DNA from 4 places in the Neobacillus sp. genome. Region 4 is predicted to be linked to each of the others. Evidence: predicted binding sites of a transcription regulator. Region 4 holds the regulator's gene; each other region holds the start of a gene.
What was found. The regulator Rex, encoded in region 4, represses fermentation and respiration genes when NADH is low (regulators of the CRP and FNR family bind a similar motif). The targets are predictions, from matches to a motif close to TTGTGAAATATTTCACAA.
Positions count from the first base shown of each region.

Region 1: the regulator Rex is predicted to act here: its motif matches at 2,165-2,182, upstream of RTR43_RS06745 (TIGR04190 family B12-binding domain/radical SAM domain protein).
Region 2: the regulator Rex is predicted to act here: its motif matches at 2,597-2,614, upstream of qoxA (cytochrome aa3 quinol oxidase subunit II).
Region 3: the regulator Rex is predicted to act here: its motif matches at 2,196-2,213, upstream of RTR43_RS13210 (DoxX family membrane protein).

Region 1 covers NZ_DALZYO010000009.1:181-4,387, reverse strand. Annotated here, with positions in the region: gene RTR43_RS06750 (ABC transporter ATP-binding protein) at 1-168, shown strand, start outside; gene RTR43_RS06745 (TIGR04190 family B12-binding domain/radical SAM domain protein) at 279-2,087, opposite strand; gene ybaK (Cys-tRNA(Pro) deacylase) at 2,388-2,864, shown strand; gene RTR43_RS06735 (PRK06851 family protein) at 3,018-4,121, shown strand; partial or broken gene RTR43_RS06730 (hypothetical protein) at 4,204-4,207, opposite strand, start outside.
Region 2 covers NZ_DALZYO010000047.1:24,845-29,051, reverse strand. Annotated here, with positions in the region: gene qoxB (cytochrome aa3 quinol oxidase subunit I) at 1-1,560, opposite strand, end outside; gene qoxA (cytochrome aa3 quinol oxidase subunit II) at 1,550-2,551, opposite strand; gene RTR43_RS22170 (iron-sulfur cluster assembly accessory protein) at 2,934-3,239, shown strand; gene RTR43_RS22165 (ABC transporter ATP-binding protein) at 3,379-4,207, shown strand, end outside.
Region 3 covers NZ_DALZYO010000019.1:69,400-73,606, reverse strand. Annotated here, with positions in the region: gene recX (recombination regulator RecX) at 1-597, opposite strand, end outside; partial or broken gene RTR43_RS13225 (DUF1731 domain-containing protein) at 668-754, shown strand; gene RTR43_RS13220 (YfhE family protein) at 934-1,068, shown strand; gene RTR43_RS13215 (YfhD family protein) at 1,172-1,357, shown strand; gene RTR43_RS13210 (DoxX family membrane protein) at 1,670-2,173, opposite strand; gene RTR43_RS13205 (glycosyltransferase family 2 protein) at 2,664-3,335, opposite strand; gene RTR43_RS13200 (glycosyltransferase family 2 protein) at 3,357-4,207, opposite strand, start outside.
Region 4 covers NZ_DALZYO010000030.1:4,272-8,478, forward strand. Annotated here, with positions in the region: gene RTR43_RS17355 (ABC-F family ATP-binding cassette domain-containing protein) at 1-1,315, opposite strand, end outside; gene moaC (cyclic pyranopterin monophosphate synthase MoaC) at 1,494-1,991, shown strand; gene RTR43_RS17365 (redox-sensing transcriptional repressor Rex) at 2,027-2,683, shown strand; gene RTR43_RS17370 (YhbD family protein) at 3,013-3,636, shown strand; gene RTR43_RS17375 (polymer-forming cytoskeletal protein) at 3,649-4,207, shown strand, end outside.

The sequences.
Region 1 (4,207 bases), on a different contig from region 4:
AAACAAACAGGTACAACCATTCTATTGGTAGAACAAAATGCCAATATGGCTTTATCCATCGCCGACCGTGCCTATGTTATTGAAACAGGAAAAATTGTTGCTGCTGGCACTTCAGAAGAACTGAGTCAGAGCGATCAAATTAGAAATGCCTACCTTGGCGGACATTAATAAAAAGGATAAAAGAGTCTGATCCCTCGCACTAAAATCAATATACGATGAAAGCTGAAGTGAACTTTCGCAGTATATTGTGGTGGAGGGGTCAGGCTCTTTTTATTTAATTACATTTTAATTTTTCTTTGTTCGGTATCCAGCTGGAATTGTTGCCGTCTTTTTGGGCTTAATCGATTTCTAATGATGTTCACGTAATCCTCGTAGAGCTGCTCTAAACCGACTAAAGCAAGGGAAAAGAAATTGGCATAATTCTTCTGCACTTCCCATTTTAACTCGTTCTTTCCGCAGATACTGTATTTATTTAACTCTTCAATTTCCCGTTGGATTTTTTCTAATTCCGCTGTTTGCTGATCTTCAGGCAGTGAGAGCAGCAAATCAATTTTTTCAATATAATCCATTGATTTTTTAATTTTCTCTTTAATATCATCATATCCAGCCTTATCGATAAGATCATATTTTAATTTGAACTCGTTTAGCTTTAGGGCCGCTTCATAGGTGGAATTCACAATATCATCCCGTGTCATATCGATTGTTTCATAGCTTAGCATATGCTTCCAGGATGGCTGGGTAATCGCCTTGCGATGGTCCTCAAGTGTATGACAGAATTTTTTATACCCATGGGTTTCTGGATGCTCAAAGGCCGGGCTTGCCGGGTCAAGGAATGGTGCTAGCGGCGCAACAAAGTAAAAGATTCTTGGATCCTTGTTGCATGCCAGATGAATCGTCTCGCAGAAATCAATATTATCAACAGCACTTTGGTAGGTCTGTCCCGGAATGCCGACCATAAAGAACAGGTCGATTTTTTTACAGCCGTTCTTTAAGGCGAAATTAAGCGTATCGATAACTTTTTGATTGGTACAGCTAAATTTTCCGTTATAACGTCTGATATGTTCATCATGGGTCTCAAGGGTAATTTCAATACTATATTTTGGCACACTATCATTCATTTGAATAAAGAATTCTTCATCTGCATATTGGAATAATTCAAAAACGATTTCATTTTTAAGTTGAAGCTTTTTAAGCCTGCTGAAAAACTCACGAACATATTCACGGCCGCCCTGACGCAGATCATGCAGAATAAATATCGGTGCCCGGCTGAAGCGTGAAATAAACTGAATGTCTTCCACAAGCTTTTTAGGTGAACGTAAAGCGAGTGAATTCCGATTACAGTTTTGATTATAGGCCTCTCGTGAACCGCCGCAGATGAGACAGTTTTGTGTACAGCCACGAGCCGTTAGTAACGCTGTATTCGGATATTGCAGCCAGCCGTTGTATGGCAGCGGGTCAAGGAAATTCCGATACTTAAATACTGAGCGAATCGTATAGCGATAGCCTGGAACGTCGATATCATCCAAATCCTTTGGTACATATGTAATCGGATTGTAGCCGCACTCTTCTCCTTTTTTCCAAGTTAAATTAGGAATGTCGGCATAATGGGTGTTCCCAGTTTCAATTTTATTCATCAGCAGGAGCATCAGCTTTTCTGTAGAATCGCCACGCATAACGAAGTCGATACAGGGGTATTCAATTAATTCTTTATGATAGTAGGTTGCGGACAAGCCACCAAAGATAATTGGTATTTTAGGGTGAAGCTTTTTGACAATTTTAGCAAGTTCAATACTGCCGTGGGCATGTGGCAGCCAATGAAGATCGATTCCGAACGCTTTTGTTTGGATTTTTTTTAGTTTCGCTTCAACATCAAATTTTTCACTCATCAGCATGCGATTGGCAATATTGATGATTTTCACCCGCAGTCCGTAGCGCTCTAAATAATCAGCAATACTTGTTAGCCCGATTGGATACATTTCAAAAACAGGCGATGACGGGACAACATCACTTATCGGTCCGGCAAGCAGGGAGTTTTTTCGAAAGTCATAAACACTGGGAGCATGCAAGAGAACTAAATCGTATTTCATATACTTCCACCTCAGGTCAATTTGTATTGGATAGTCAAATATGTCTCATCACAAGACATGAAAGAGTTTAATTTCTTTTGTGATATATTTCACATATAGAGATAGTGAATAAAAATAAGTGCTGCATTGCGTATTTTGTCGATGAGATTATTCATCTAGTTAACTTTAGTTTACTATAATAGTTAATTAATAGAGTGACAAACGGGTGACAAATTTTGGGGTATTTTGTGTTATATTTACATTTCCAGTATGCTAATAGTAAAAAAGATCTTTAAACTGCAACATGGAGGGATTAGGAAAATGGCGGAATCCAAAACGAATGCAATGCGAATATTGGATAGCAAAAAAGTCAGCTATGACATGCTGACATATGATAATAAAGATGGGAAAATTGACGGGATTTCAGTGGCAGAGAAGATTGGCAGAGATCCAAAAGAGGTATATAAAACGCTCGTTGCCCAGGGCGCAAGTAAAAATATTTATGTCTTCGTTATTCCGGTGGCTGAAGAATTGGATTTGAAAAAGGCAGCCAAAGCTGCAACAGAAAAGAAGGTTGAAATGATTCATGTAAAGGATATTCAAAAATGGACTGGTTATATCCGCGGCGGCTGTTCCCCGATTGGAATGAAAAAAGAGTATAGGACCTTTATCGATGAAAGCTGCCTCTTAGTTGATTCCATTGTTGTGAGCGCAGGGAAAATTGGCGTTCAAATTGTGTTAGACCCAGCAAGTTTAAAGGACTTAACCAAAGCTGAAATTATCGATCTGAATAAATGAAATTTTTGATTAGATTTTGAGTGGGCACTCACCTATAAATGACAAAAGCATAGAATAGTGTGAAATGAAACGATGCCATTGTCAGGATGAAAAACTTGCCGATGGTGAAACCATTAGGTGTAGTTGAGTAGCGAAAAAAGGGAGTGTTGATGGGTGGCAGGAAAAATTAAAAATTATTTTGCCGGCGGTAATACAGCTAGGGGGTTTCATAATCTGTACGATTCCAACCTCCAAGGACTTGAGCGATTATTTATTTTAAAAGGCGGTCCTGGAACAGGTAAATCCTCGCTGATGAAGAAAATTGGCAATGAATGGCTAGAAAAAGGCTACAATATTGAAATGTTGCATTGCTCGTCCGATAATAATTCCATTGATGGGGTGTTAATTCCTGCCTTAAAGGTAGGAATCGTCGATGGAACCGCTCCACATGTGATTGAACCAAAAGCACCAGGGGCGGTTGAGGAATACATTAACCTAGGCGAGGCCTGGAATGCGAGAGCACTTGCTGTTCAAAAAAAATCAATTCAAATGCTAACCAATCAGATTAGTGAATCCTTTCAAAAGGCGTACACGACATTTAAAGAAGCGTTGGAAATCCATGATGACTGGGAAAAAATTTATATTAATAGCATGGATTTTAACAAAGCAGACCAATTGTCGAACAAGTTAATTGAATCGTTTTTTGGAAAAATGAAGTTGAATAAAGCTGCCGATGTACGTCATCGTTTCTTAGGAGCGGCGACGCCAAAAGGTGCTGTTGACTTTGTCCCGAATTTGACCGAGGAAATTCCAAAACGCTACTTCATTAAAGGACGCCCTGGTTCCGGGAAATCGACGATGCTGAAAAAGCTTGCCACTGCCGCTGAGGATCGGGGGGTGGATGTAGAAGTCTATCATTGCGGCTTTGACCCGCATAGCTTAGATATGGTTATTTTCAGAGAACTGGGTATTGCCATTTTTGATAGTACCGCTCCACATGAATATTTTCCAAGCCGTGACGGCGATGAGATTATTGATATGTATGAAATCTTGATTGATCAGGGAACAGATGACCTTTTCGCGGAGATTATCAGTAAGATTGCTGCAAAGTATAGAAGCAAAATGACGGAGGCAACAAGCTATCTTGCACAAGCAAAAGAGCTTCATGATGAGCTCGAAGCGATTTATATTGCAGCGATGGATTTTTCTGTTGTCGAAAGGATTCAAGCTAAGATTGCAGAGGAAATCAAGGAATTGGCGGGTGCCAAAGGGCAATAAGAGCCCTAGTCAGTAAAATAGGGCTGGTAAAATACCAAACTTATTTAGAGTACCTGCAGCGGGCAAAATCGGATAAACAGAGCTAA
Region 2 (4,207 bases), on a different contig from region 4:
TGCATAGCGAGCGCTCCAATAAATGTTATAGCAGAAGAAAGCGAAACCGATGGCTAAAATACCTGCACCAATAGCTGAAACGAGCATTAGCGGACCAAATCCGGATTCAGCTGAGAACGTATAAGCACGTCTTACCGCACCATTTAATCCTAGGAAGAACATTGGCATGAAGGTCATATTGAAACCAATGACAAACAACCAGAAATGAAGTTTTCCAAGTTTTTCGTTAAGCATGTGACCAAACATTTTTGGCCACCAATAATATAGACCAGCAAATACGGCGAAGACAACACCAGGTATTAATACATAGTGGAAGTGTGCCACAAGGAAAAGGGTGTTATGATACTGATAATCTGCTGCACCCATCGCAAGCATTACACCTGTAATACCACCTATTAAGAAGCATGGGATAAAGGCAAGTGCCCAAAGCATGGCAGTTGTAAATTGAATGCGACCTTTTCTCATCGTAAATAACCAGTTAAACATTTTTACGCCAGTCGGTATCGCAATCATCATCGTTGTAATCGAGAAAATGGAGTTTACTCCTGGTCCGGCACCCATGGTAAAGAAGTGATGGACCCAAACTAACATACTAAGAATGGCAATTCCGACAATTGACCCAACCATTGATTTATATCCAAATAAAGTTTTACGGGAAAATGTTGAAATAACTTCAGAGAACATCCCAAATGCAGGTAGGACTACGATGTAAACTTCTGGATGACCCCATAGCCAGAATAAATTGACCCACATCATATCCATTCCACCGCCACTAAGCGTAAAAAAGTGGGTTCCAAAGATGCGGTCGAATGTCATTAAAGCTAGGGCAACTGTAAGAATTGGGAAAGACGCTGCAATAATTATCGATGTAACAAATGACGTCCATGAGAACATTGGCATTTTCATAAGCGTCATGCCTTTTGCTCTCATTTTTAAAATTGTTACGATAAAGTTAATCCCAGTCATTAATGTACCAATCCCGGCAATCTGAAGCGCTACGGCATAAAAGTTATTACCTACCCCTGGACTAAACTCTTTTCCAGCAAGAGGGAAATATGAAGTCCAACCTGCATCAGGTGAACCACCAATAACAAACGAAATATTAAACAACATGGCACCACTAAAGGTTAGCCAGAAGCTAAGAGCGTTCAATTGAGGGAAAGCTACGTCGCGAGCCCCAATTTGTAGTGGAACGATCACGTTCATAATTCCAATTAAGAATGGCATAGCCATGAATAAGATCATTACGACACCATGTGTTGTGAAGACTTCATTATAATGTTGTGCATCGAGTAATTGTCCATCTGGTGTTGCGGTTTGGGCTTTCATTAATAAACCGTCCATACCACCGCGGAAAAACATTAATACACCAACAAGGATATACATAATCCCAATACGTTTATGATCTACGGTCGTAAGCCACTCTGTCCATAGCCATTTCCACTTTTTTAAATATGATACTAAAACAACTATTCCAATCATCGTTAACAGAATCGCAATTTGTGATCCTAAGATTAGCGGGTCGCCGGTAATAAAAACCCTATCCCATTTAATGCCCATTGTGTTCGCCTCCATTAGAATCCCCATCCATTTTCATATTCATATCCATGGATTTATCATCCGTTTTCCCAGCTTTGTTCTTTTGGTTATCCGGCTGTTTAAAAATCTGTCCTGGATAATCATGATTTCTGTACAATTCAGGGAACGTATACGTTTTCGAATTCATATCACCATGGTTGACCCAGGCTAAATGATTGTTTGAAAAAGTAAGTCGTCCTAAGTGAGTTGGCTTCAAAAGATCTATATATTTCTTTTCCGTTAACTTCGGTGCAGTTTTCTTTACATCTTTTACCCATTTATCAAATGCTTGTTGGGATTTGGATTCAACCGTGAATTCCATATCGGCATATCCTTTACCATTGAAGTTGGTGTTTTTTCCTAGATATTCTCCAGGATGATCTGCTACTAGGTACAATTGTGTTTCCATTTTATTCATTGTGTATTTTTGCCCGCCTAAGGCTGGTACCCAAAAAGATTGCATTGTACCTGCAGAAGTAAGCTTAAACTTAACGGGTGTACCGACAGGAATGTTAACGTAGTTAACGGTTTCTATCCCTTGTTCAGGATAGCTAAAAATCCATTTCCAGTCAGCAGAAGTAACATTTATCGTGATTGGCTTTTTATTTTCATAGCCTTCAGGTACTTTTTCAAGTTTGTAAATTGTATTTACCGTCGGGATTGTCAAAGCGATAACGATAAGAATTGGGATCGCTGTCCAAATGATTTCCAATTTTGTACTGCCGTGTTCCTCGGGGGGTTCGTAATCTTTATTATCAGGTCTTGCTCGGTATTTCCAAACGATATAACCAAATAAACCAAAAACGACAACAACAATAAGAAGCATGAAAACAAGTGACCAATTAATCAAGCCGAGTATTTCTCTTGCCACAGGCCCTTTCGGTTCAAAGACAACCATATTCGAATCGCAGCCGCTTAAAAGTAGTACTGGCAAAAAAGCTAAAAGTGGAGCTAAATGGTTCTTTTTAAACATTTCTGTTTCTCCCTTTCGATGGTTGTATAAGCTTTGATAAACATTGCGTGAATCTATTCACAAACTAAAATGAATGACGCCTTGTTTTTAACGAAACACACCGGTAATAAAATTAAATTAATTATTATTTAATATTAATTATAGTAGGTATTTTTCCTATCACTATATTAACAACATAGTTATGATGTTAATATAGTTTTTTGAAAAAAGATGTGACAAATTTGTTAAGGATTTATTATGCTAAATTAGGAATGGTTTGGAAAGGTAATTCACTTACCAGTAAAAACTGATTTATTATTCTGTAATTACTAAAAAATTGTCTATTTAAGAATAATAGTGAGATAATATGAATGAATACATAGAAAGAGGAGAGCAATTAAACATGAAGGTTAAAATTAATCGCCATGCAGCAAAAGCATTGAAAAAAATGTTGGAACAAGAAGAAGATAAAGGGAAACTGTTCCGCGTTTATATCACCAGTATTCACGGAGATCACGCTCACTATGATTTGATGATGGATACTCCTACAGAAAAGGATGAAGTGGTCAAAACCGATAAAGATATCGATTTTATACTTGAAAAAGAAAATGAGTATTTGGTTGGTGTTTGGATCCAGCTTTTCCATGTTCCGAAAGAGGAATGGCTGATTACCAATCCTGCAAAAGGCAGCCACCATCATCACCATTAATTTTGAATCTGGTAAAAACGCATGGAGCCTCACAAATCCAGGCGTTTTTTTTTCGTAAAAATTTTCAAAATCCTTGAAATTGTCCGCTATTTTTTCATATAATCCTATTATTGCTAACTATGAAAAAAGGAGATAATTTATGATTCGGCGTTTCTTTTCTTATTATCGACCGCACAGAAGGCTATTCATCATGGATTTTAGCAGCGCAGTTATCGTTGCGGTTCTGGAATTAGCTTTTCCACTTGCGGTTAAATGGTTTATTGATGAATTGCTGCCAGGTGGCGATTGGTCAACAATTGTGTCTGTTAGTATCGGACTTTTCCTTGTTTATTTATTGAGCACCTTCTTGCAGTTTATTGTGAATTATTGGGGCCATAAGCTCGGAATTAATATTGAAACAGATATGAGGCAAGAACTGTTTGAACATGTCCAAAAACAATCGTTTCGTTTTTTTGATAATACCAAAACCGGACATATTATGAGCAGAATTACCAATGACCTCTTTGATCTTGGCGAACTTGCCCATCATGGTCCAGAAGATGTATTTATCGCGTTGATGACCTTTATCGGTGCTTTCTGGATCATGTTAACAATTAACGTCAAGTTAGCGTTGGTTGCCGTAATAATCCTACCATTTCTAATCTTACTGGTTGTCGTCTGTAATTTAAAAATGAACAAAGCTTGGAGTCAAATGTATTCTAGTATTGCAGATGTTAACGCACGAGTTGAAGATAGTGTATCAGGCAGTCGTGTCGTTCAATCGTTTACAAATGAAGGGTTTGAGATTGCTAGATTTAAAAAGAATAATCAGACATATAGGGGGGCGAAGCTTGGCGGTTATCGCGTTATGTCATATAGTCTTTCAGGTATTTATATGATGACGCGACTGATCACGATTATCGTGCTTGTTTATGGTGCTTGGCTAAGTTTCTCCAACCAGCTGTCCTACGGAGAACTCGTCGGGTTTG
Region 3 (4,207 bases), on a different contig from region 4:
AAAAGAAAATCCTTTTCTTTTCAGTAATTGTTCAAGTTTTTGCTTTTGAATTTTCAAAGACTCCTTTGAACCCTTTTGGAAAAACTTTTCAGTTACTTTACTTGCTTTTTCGATTTGCAGCTCTAATGGAAATTCTTCCAGTGCTTGGAGGCGAATTACCTCTGAAATTCCTTTTTCCTTTAACTCCAGTTTGATTAAATCTGGCCCTTTATCGGTCGTATTTACCTGTGTCCTCACATAAGCTAAAGCATATTCTTCATCATTGATATATCTCTGAGCTGTTAATTTATGGAGCACTTCATTAATAACTGGTTCATCTACTTCTTTTTGATTGAGGTAATCACTAATTTCTTTTTCTGACCTCATTCTCCTTGCCAAATAATTAATCGCTAGGTTATGCGCCTTACGAATGTCGTCTTGATATTGAATTTCCATCGTGGAAAAATCATCAAGCTCCATTCCTTTTTTTAATTGAAATTTGATTAATATATCGCTGTCGATACTAAAAGCAAATTCCTCACCTTTGCCGTAATCGATAAATACATTTAACCGATCTTGATTTTTTTGTTGCGTGGTGATTTTTGTAATTATGGCCATATCATTCACCTCATGACTACTTTACCATATTCTTCATTATTTAATGTAAAATAAATAGTTAGACGGACAAAAGGTTTTACCAAACAAGCTGTTAGAAAATGGCTATCCATTCCAATATCCAGAACTAAAATTGGCATTAAAAAATATATTTAACTAAAATCCGTATCATTCCTTTCACAAAAGGTAAAAATGGAAATAAGTACATAACGTACCATTCCCAAGTAGTTTTTGTTAGGCGAGCCTCTAAGGGCGGTTCAGGAGGTGTAGTTGCACTTATGCCTGTTAGGAAAATTAAACTTTCCTATCGGCCAAAAAATGTTGAAAGGAATGAGCAAAATGGCGGAAAAGAAGAAAAAAGATAAGGATAGAGGGAAATACACTTTATCAAGTATGCAAGAGGTAGCCTATCAACGCGAATTTAAAAGGGCAGACCGTGCAGGTGGTTATACAGATAGAAAAACGAAGCTATAGTCTTTATAGATATTTCCATTAATGGACCCCTCTCTAAATGTAAATGCTAGTAATGGGAGCATCTTCAGCTCTCATTAGTTTATAAAAGAGAGGGGTTTTTGTAATGGGACGGTCTCGAGGACATAAAAATCGTGATAAAAATAAAGGGTCACTTCCACAAGTGCCGAAGAACATGAAGTCAGATGGAATTGATGTTGAATACTCACAGGAACTCGCGGATCATGCAGATCTTGAGGCACAAGCACGTTCAAACGCCGCTAACCAGCGTGCAAAAAATAGAAAAAGATAGTAACGATTTTCTATAAAAACTAGCATGAGTTTCAACTCCCAACCTAAATATGGAAATTAATGGAATATGAATAGTACACCAACATAATTCGGGCGGTGTGAGCAAAATGGAGCTTCACTAACTCAAAGTGAAAAATATTTTTTTTCCGCTTAATTGGATAAATATGATTCATTTTTGTTGCGCTCCGCCTCTTTTGCACAATAAAAAGAGAAGCAGGTATGCCCTGCTTCTTAAGTATTTAAAAGGGGGGAAAATATTAATCAGCGAGTTCTAAAGAGAGGTTACCATTTTTCAAGCGATTAGAACTCGTTACTACTGCTGTTGATTGATTTTGACACCTTTTAGATGACCTTTTCTGATATAACCTTTGATAAAAGGTACAACATATCGGTCAAGTCCGAATAAGTATGCTCCAGTTCCTGCGAAGAGTAGAATCATTGCTGCTGTATAAAGAATTGGGTTTGTGCTAGTAGTACCTGCGAGCATAAAGTTTAAGTTCATAAAGGCCCCGGCAACTAATGCTGGAATAGTTGCTAATCCAGCGATTAATCCTAATCCAACTAGTAATTCTCCCCAAGGAATTAAGACGTTGAAAATTTGAACATTTGGGAGGGCGAATTGGCTTAAGAAGTCGGCATACCATCCTTGCACTGCAGGATGATCACCTGTTGCATTGGCCAATGCTCCTTTTAAAAATCCACCTGCATCAAATCCACCTGTTAATTTATGATAACCTGCTTCCATCCATTGAAGTCCAAGCCATACTCTTAATACTGTCCAAACAACTGCTGCTTGAGGGGTTTTGTACCATCTCATCACAATCATCTCCTATTATTTTTTGTGAACTATTTCACAAATTAATAACTAAATAGATTTTTATTCCCCTTTCGATGAGGGGCATTTCAGCTAGCTGTATCTGGTAGAAAATCTTGTGAATTGTTTCACTATCTTCTCTACACTTTTAATATACTCCCCTTGTATTGAAATGACAACGACTTTCACAGTTTATTAACATATTAATATTAGAAAATTGAATAGAATGTGAACTTATTACATCACATATGTTAGAAACCAATCCTCCATTCTTATGATAAAGTTGTGGATAATGTGCATAAGCTTGTTGAATACCTTCAAATCAATCCACAGCTTGTGAATAAACCTGTGAATAAATAGGAAGCTTCGCAAAACGTTCCTTTTATGTAGATTCGAGTCAGCATGGTGATACCGACTCTTTACTTTTCAGTTCCTCATCTAAAAGACCATTCTAAGACCGGAGTTCCTGCTCCACTATTCAGTGCTATTTTTTTTATACGAAGGATTGAAAATCATCCGTATAAGCGCATATTTCACCCAACCCCATTAGATCTTCATCGGAAATCTTCCAACTGTGATTTTCCGAGTTATGCCGGATGACAGCAAAATGATTACGACTGGTAGCATAGATAGTAAAACCTGCTTTTTTGGCTTGATCAATGAAAAAGTAATCCTCTGCACGATTCACTTTTTCAAAGCGGACGTAATGAAATACTTCTTTTCTAAACATTAATGTTGCCCCAGCCACTGTATCAGTGATGGAATTCTCTACACCTGGGACATGAATCAGCGCTTTGTTATTTTTAAAATAGATATAACACGAGCTCTTCCCGATAATCGAAATATTTTTATCCTTAAAAGCATCCATCGAACTAGCAATATACTCAGGACCATAAAAATCATCATCATCAAATTTCGCGATAATATCGTAGTTCGAATTCATCACCCCAAAATTTAAGCAATCACCTAAAGTTGCTTTTTCATGGAGCTGATAAACCTGGACATTTGGATAATTCCTTGCTTTTTCAATCCAACGATTAATATCCATCGAATCCTTATTTAAAATAATTATCAGCTCTTTATCCTGATAAGTTTGTTGTTGATAGTTTTTGAAAACATTTTCGATACATTCTTCCCTTATCGTACAAGTAATAATGGAAACCACATTTTCACTCCTTCCCACAGATTATGAGATTATGACCTTCTCCAAAAAATTAGTTAAATGTTTATACTTGTTCAGATTTTTTATCTGATTAATATCCTCTTGAAGTGCTTTTCTATCGTCTGAGCCATAGCCTGCAGCCCCTAAGATGTTAATATGACGGATATCAACTACGAGCATAAGGGTGATGGTCTCGAGGATGTACAGGAATTTTTCTTGGAATTGTGGTATCTGCTCCAGATTAGATTGCACGAGTAATTTATATTCAATTAAGATCTTATTCATTGTTAATAAATCTGTTAGTCTTGAAAGCTCTAATCCTAGAATTAGCACATCAACATCATGATGTTTTAGCGTAAACAGGCCAAAATTCCCAACAGCCTCTTGCCATTTACTTTCGCCAACAGGGTGCTCCTGGTGATAGGTTAACACCGCCCTGCTTACATGATAGTCGGCACCCATTTGATAAAGACGGTATCCTAATTCCCAATCCTCATAGCCATAATGGAAAAAATCTTCATCAAACCCACCAGCTTGGACGATAAATGCCTTCCGAATCGAAACATTCCCAGTTAGAAAGGCCATCCATGGAAACGCAAATCCTTGCAAATCGTCGTCAAAATTTTTAGTAATCTCTTTGAACCATGGGTATGCTTTAAAGGCCATTCCCCGGAAGGATCCGCTAGTAATATCACTTTTTTCTACTAATGGAAATAGCTCTTCACCAGGATAATTAAAGACTTGAAACCTCTTATTAATTTCTTTATTATTTTTTGTTAAAGCGCCAATCTTGTTAATTTGCTTCTCGGAGAATTCTGGAAAAATACATGAATAGAGCGCTTTGGAATGAATGGCCCCCGACAAAATCATGTTTT
Region 4 (4,207 bases):
CATCATCGCCGGAAAATAAAAAATTGCCGAGTACTGTCCGGATTTCTTTTTCACTTTTTAATGGGTAATCATCCCAAAGTTCATTTAATACGCGTTTATTCGAGGTCAATTCAGCCTGTTCCTGGTCATAGTACCCGATTGAAAGGTTTGTCCCATATTGTATGGCTCCTGCAAGCGCAGGTAGTTTTTTGATAACTGTTTTTAACAGAGTCGATTTACCGATTCCATTTGGGCCAACAAGGGCAATGCTTTCTCCCTTATAAGCCCGAAAGGTGATGGCATCTGAAACTTTTTCCCCGTCGTAACCAACCGCAAGCGAATCTACCATTAGAACGTCATTTCCACTTTGTTTTTCAATTTCAAACGAGAAGGTTGCGGACTTTTCATCACCTAAGGGACGGTCAATAGTCTCCATTTTCTCAAGCTTTTTCCGGCGGCTTTGTGCTCGCTTCGTCGTCGATGCGCGTGCCAGGTTCCGTTGGATAAAGTCCTGGAGATTGGCTACCTCTTGCTGTTGTTTTTCGAAAAGCTTCATATCACGCTCATAATTGGCCGCTTTTTGGTCAAGGTAAGAACTATAGTTACCCGGAAACCTTTGAATTTTTTTGCGGGCTACTTCGTAAACTTGGGTGACAACCTTATCTAAAAAATAGCGGTCATGGGAGACAATTAAAATCGCGCCATCATAGCTCTGTAAATATTGCTCAAGCCAGGAAAGGGTTTCGATGTCAAGATGGTTGGTAGGCTCGTCCAAAATTAAGATATCAGGTTTCGTTAATAGCAATTTCCCTAAGGCAAGACGGGTTTTCTGCCCACCACTTAAACTTGAAATCAGCAAAGAACTTTCGCGGAAATTTAGCCCATGCAGCACGGAGCGAATATCGGCCTCGTATTGATATCCACCTTGTTCCTTAAATTTCACTTGGAGCTCGTCATATTCTTTAAGAACACGTTCGTATCTTGTGTTGTCTTCGAACACACTTGGGTCAGCCATTTGATTTTCAAGCCTGCGAAGTGATTTTTCCATCAATTGAAGCGGTTCGAAAACGGTTATCATTTCTTCCCAAATTGATAAATTTGATTCTAAACCAGTATTTTGTGCTAAATAACCGATGGTCACTTCTTTTGGCTTGATAATATCCCCGCCATCATGAGACAATTGTCCGGCAATGATTTTTAACAATGTCGATTTCCCTGCACCATTGCGGCCAACAAGTGCCGCGCGGTCCCGGGTTTGTAATTCTAGCTTTATATTCGATAAAATAAGGTCAGCACCATAATATTTTTGTAGTTGATTGACCTGCAATAAAATCATTCTAATTCACCTCTATTACATAGGAATAGTGTACCTTATTCCGGCATTGTCGGCAATAAAGGGCAGACCTATAGCGTCGAGTGAGATATTATTTTTTGAAAAAAATGTTTGAATTAGTTCAAAGTTTCACACACAATAACTGAAAAATAGTGTATGATTTTTTTGGGAGGATTTATTTATGGCAAATTTTACACATTTTAATGAAGAAGGCAGAGCAAAGATGGTCGACGTCAGCGAAAAACCGGAAACGGCTCGGACCGCTCTTGCTCATTCAAGCATAACTGTTAGTAAAGAAATTTTTGGAAAAATAACCAATAATGAAATGAAAAAAGGCGATGTCCTGGCTGTGGCCCAGGTTGCTGGAGTTATGGCGGCAAAAAAAACATGGGATCTGATTCCAATGTGCCATCCGATTCCATTAACAGGAGTTAATATTTCCTTCTCATGGGAAGAAGATCAAGAAGATCACTATCATTTACATATTGCAGCAGCGGTAAAAACCAAAGGTAACACGGGTGTGGAAATGGAAGCGTTAACAGCGGCGTCAGCTTGTGCCTTAACCGTGTATGATATGTGTAAAGCGGTGGATAAAGGCATGGTCATTGGACCGACCTATTTAGTCGAGAAAACGGGCGGCAAAAACGGCGATTATAAAAGAACCGAACAAGTTAAATGAAATGTAACTAAATCATTCAAGGGGTGTGGGAGATTATGAGTAATGAAACGATGAAAATACCACAGGCGACAGCAAAACGGCTGCCCCTCTACTATCGATTTTTAAAAAACCTCCATTCTTCCGGTAAACAAAGGGTCTCTTCTGCAGAATTGAGCGAGGCGGTGAAAGTGGACTCAGCAACCATTCGCAGGGATTTCTCCTATTTTGGTGCTTTAGGGAAAAAGGGCTATGGCTATAACGTCAATTACTTATTATCCTTTTTCCGGAAAACCTTAGACCAAGATGAATTAACAAAGGTTGCGTTAATAGGGGTCGGTAATCTCGGAACTGCCTTTTTAAACTATAATTTTTTAAAAAACAATAATACGAAAATAGAGTGCGCCTTTGATGTGGATCCGACTAAAATGGGAACGCTGATTCGTGAGGTACCGGTCTATCATTTGGACGATTTGGAGAATGTTCTAGCCAATGAAAATATATCGGTTGCGATTCTTACGGTTCCGGCTTCCGTTGCGCAGATGATTACAGATCGACTTGTGAAGGCGGATGTGAAAGGGATATTAAATTTTACTCCGGCAAGGTTAAATGTTCCTCCCGCCATTCGGGTCCATCATATCGACCTAGCAGTAGAACTGCAATCACTGATTTACTTTTTAAAGCACTATCCGACTGGGGAAGTAGAAGAAGAATAGCTAGTATAAAGGGTTTTTCACGAATATCTACTCGTGAAAAGCCCTTTTTTTGTTGTATAGGAAATTATAAAATAATTAATTGTGGATAAATTGAAATAGTTCTCTGAATCCAGCTCCAGCGCCCAGCGGCTAGTGTACTTCGCTCTCCGCCCTACGATAAGTCAACATCGAATCGCTATCGCTCTTCGTGTTTCCTTTATCTCAGTTGGAGCGCTCCAGTCCATACGCCGCTAAACGGGCGCTTGCGCCTTTTGTGCTTGAAGGTCTTTTTGCTGCTTTACAAACGTAACAGTGTTATGTTACATTGAAAATAGAAAGGGGTTTTCAATATGAGTGAGGAGTTAATTTCTAAGAAGGATTTATTAGATATTGCTGGAATATCGTATGGACAGCTATATCGCTGGAAACGGAAGGATCTCATTCCTGAAGAATGGTTTATTCGGAAATCCACATTTACGGGCCAAGAAACCTTCTTTCCAAAGGAAAAAATCTTAGAAAGAATCAATAAAATTCAAACAATGAAGGAAAATTTGTCATTGGATGAGCTAGCTGATATGTTTTCTCCAAATATTAGTGATTTGCAGTTGGAAAAGGATGATTTAATAAAACGTAACATTGTTTCGATTGAAGTAATGAATTTTTATCTAGAGAACGATAAAGGCGTGAAGATATTTAATTTTCCGAGAATCCTTGAAGTATATATATTAGAAAAGCTGCTTCAGTCAGGTGAGATTAATTTAGATGAGGGGAAAATGCTCTTACAGGTATTAAAGGACAATGCCCAGCATATCAAGCAAAAAAGCTGTGAATTGGTATTTACGCGAAAACTAGGAGTTTCATCGTGTCTTTTATTATTGAATGCCGAAGCTGCTCATTTTGAGCGAGGAACGAAAGTTGTCACGACTCTCGCACTGATGACCTGTATGGAAGAAATTAAATCGAAATTATTGTAAAGGAGAATCGTGATGGAAACAAAAAATAGAGGAGATTTGGTCATTAATGGTATTGGGGCATCAAACGGTGGGCAGTTCCATCTTGTTACCTTAAATGGACGAGGAAAAGTTAACAGTGATTTGGAGTGTAGTGAGTTTGAATGCAATGGTTCAGGTACGGTCAATGGCAATGTTACAGCAAATACAGCTAAGGTAAGCGGGAATGCCAGTTTTAAAGGAACAATCGAAAGTCAGAAGTTTACGGTGGACGGAACAGCAAAAATTGGGCAAAATCTGTATGCTAAACAATTACAGGTTTCAGGTAAAGCCTCTGTTGGCGGAAAAGTAAAAGCTGAGGAAATTAAACTTAGAGGCATTCTGACGATTGGAGAAGATTGTGAGGCTGAAACGTTTAAAGCACAATACCGGTTTACAATTGGAGGACTTTTAAACGCGGATCAAGTAGATATTGAGATCTATGGAGAATGTAAAGCACAAGAAATCGGCGGGCAAACGATCATCGTAAAACAACATAAAGGATCCTTCATGGGCACTCTCTTCAAGCCTTTTTTTAAAACACAATTAGAAACGG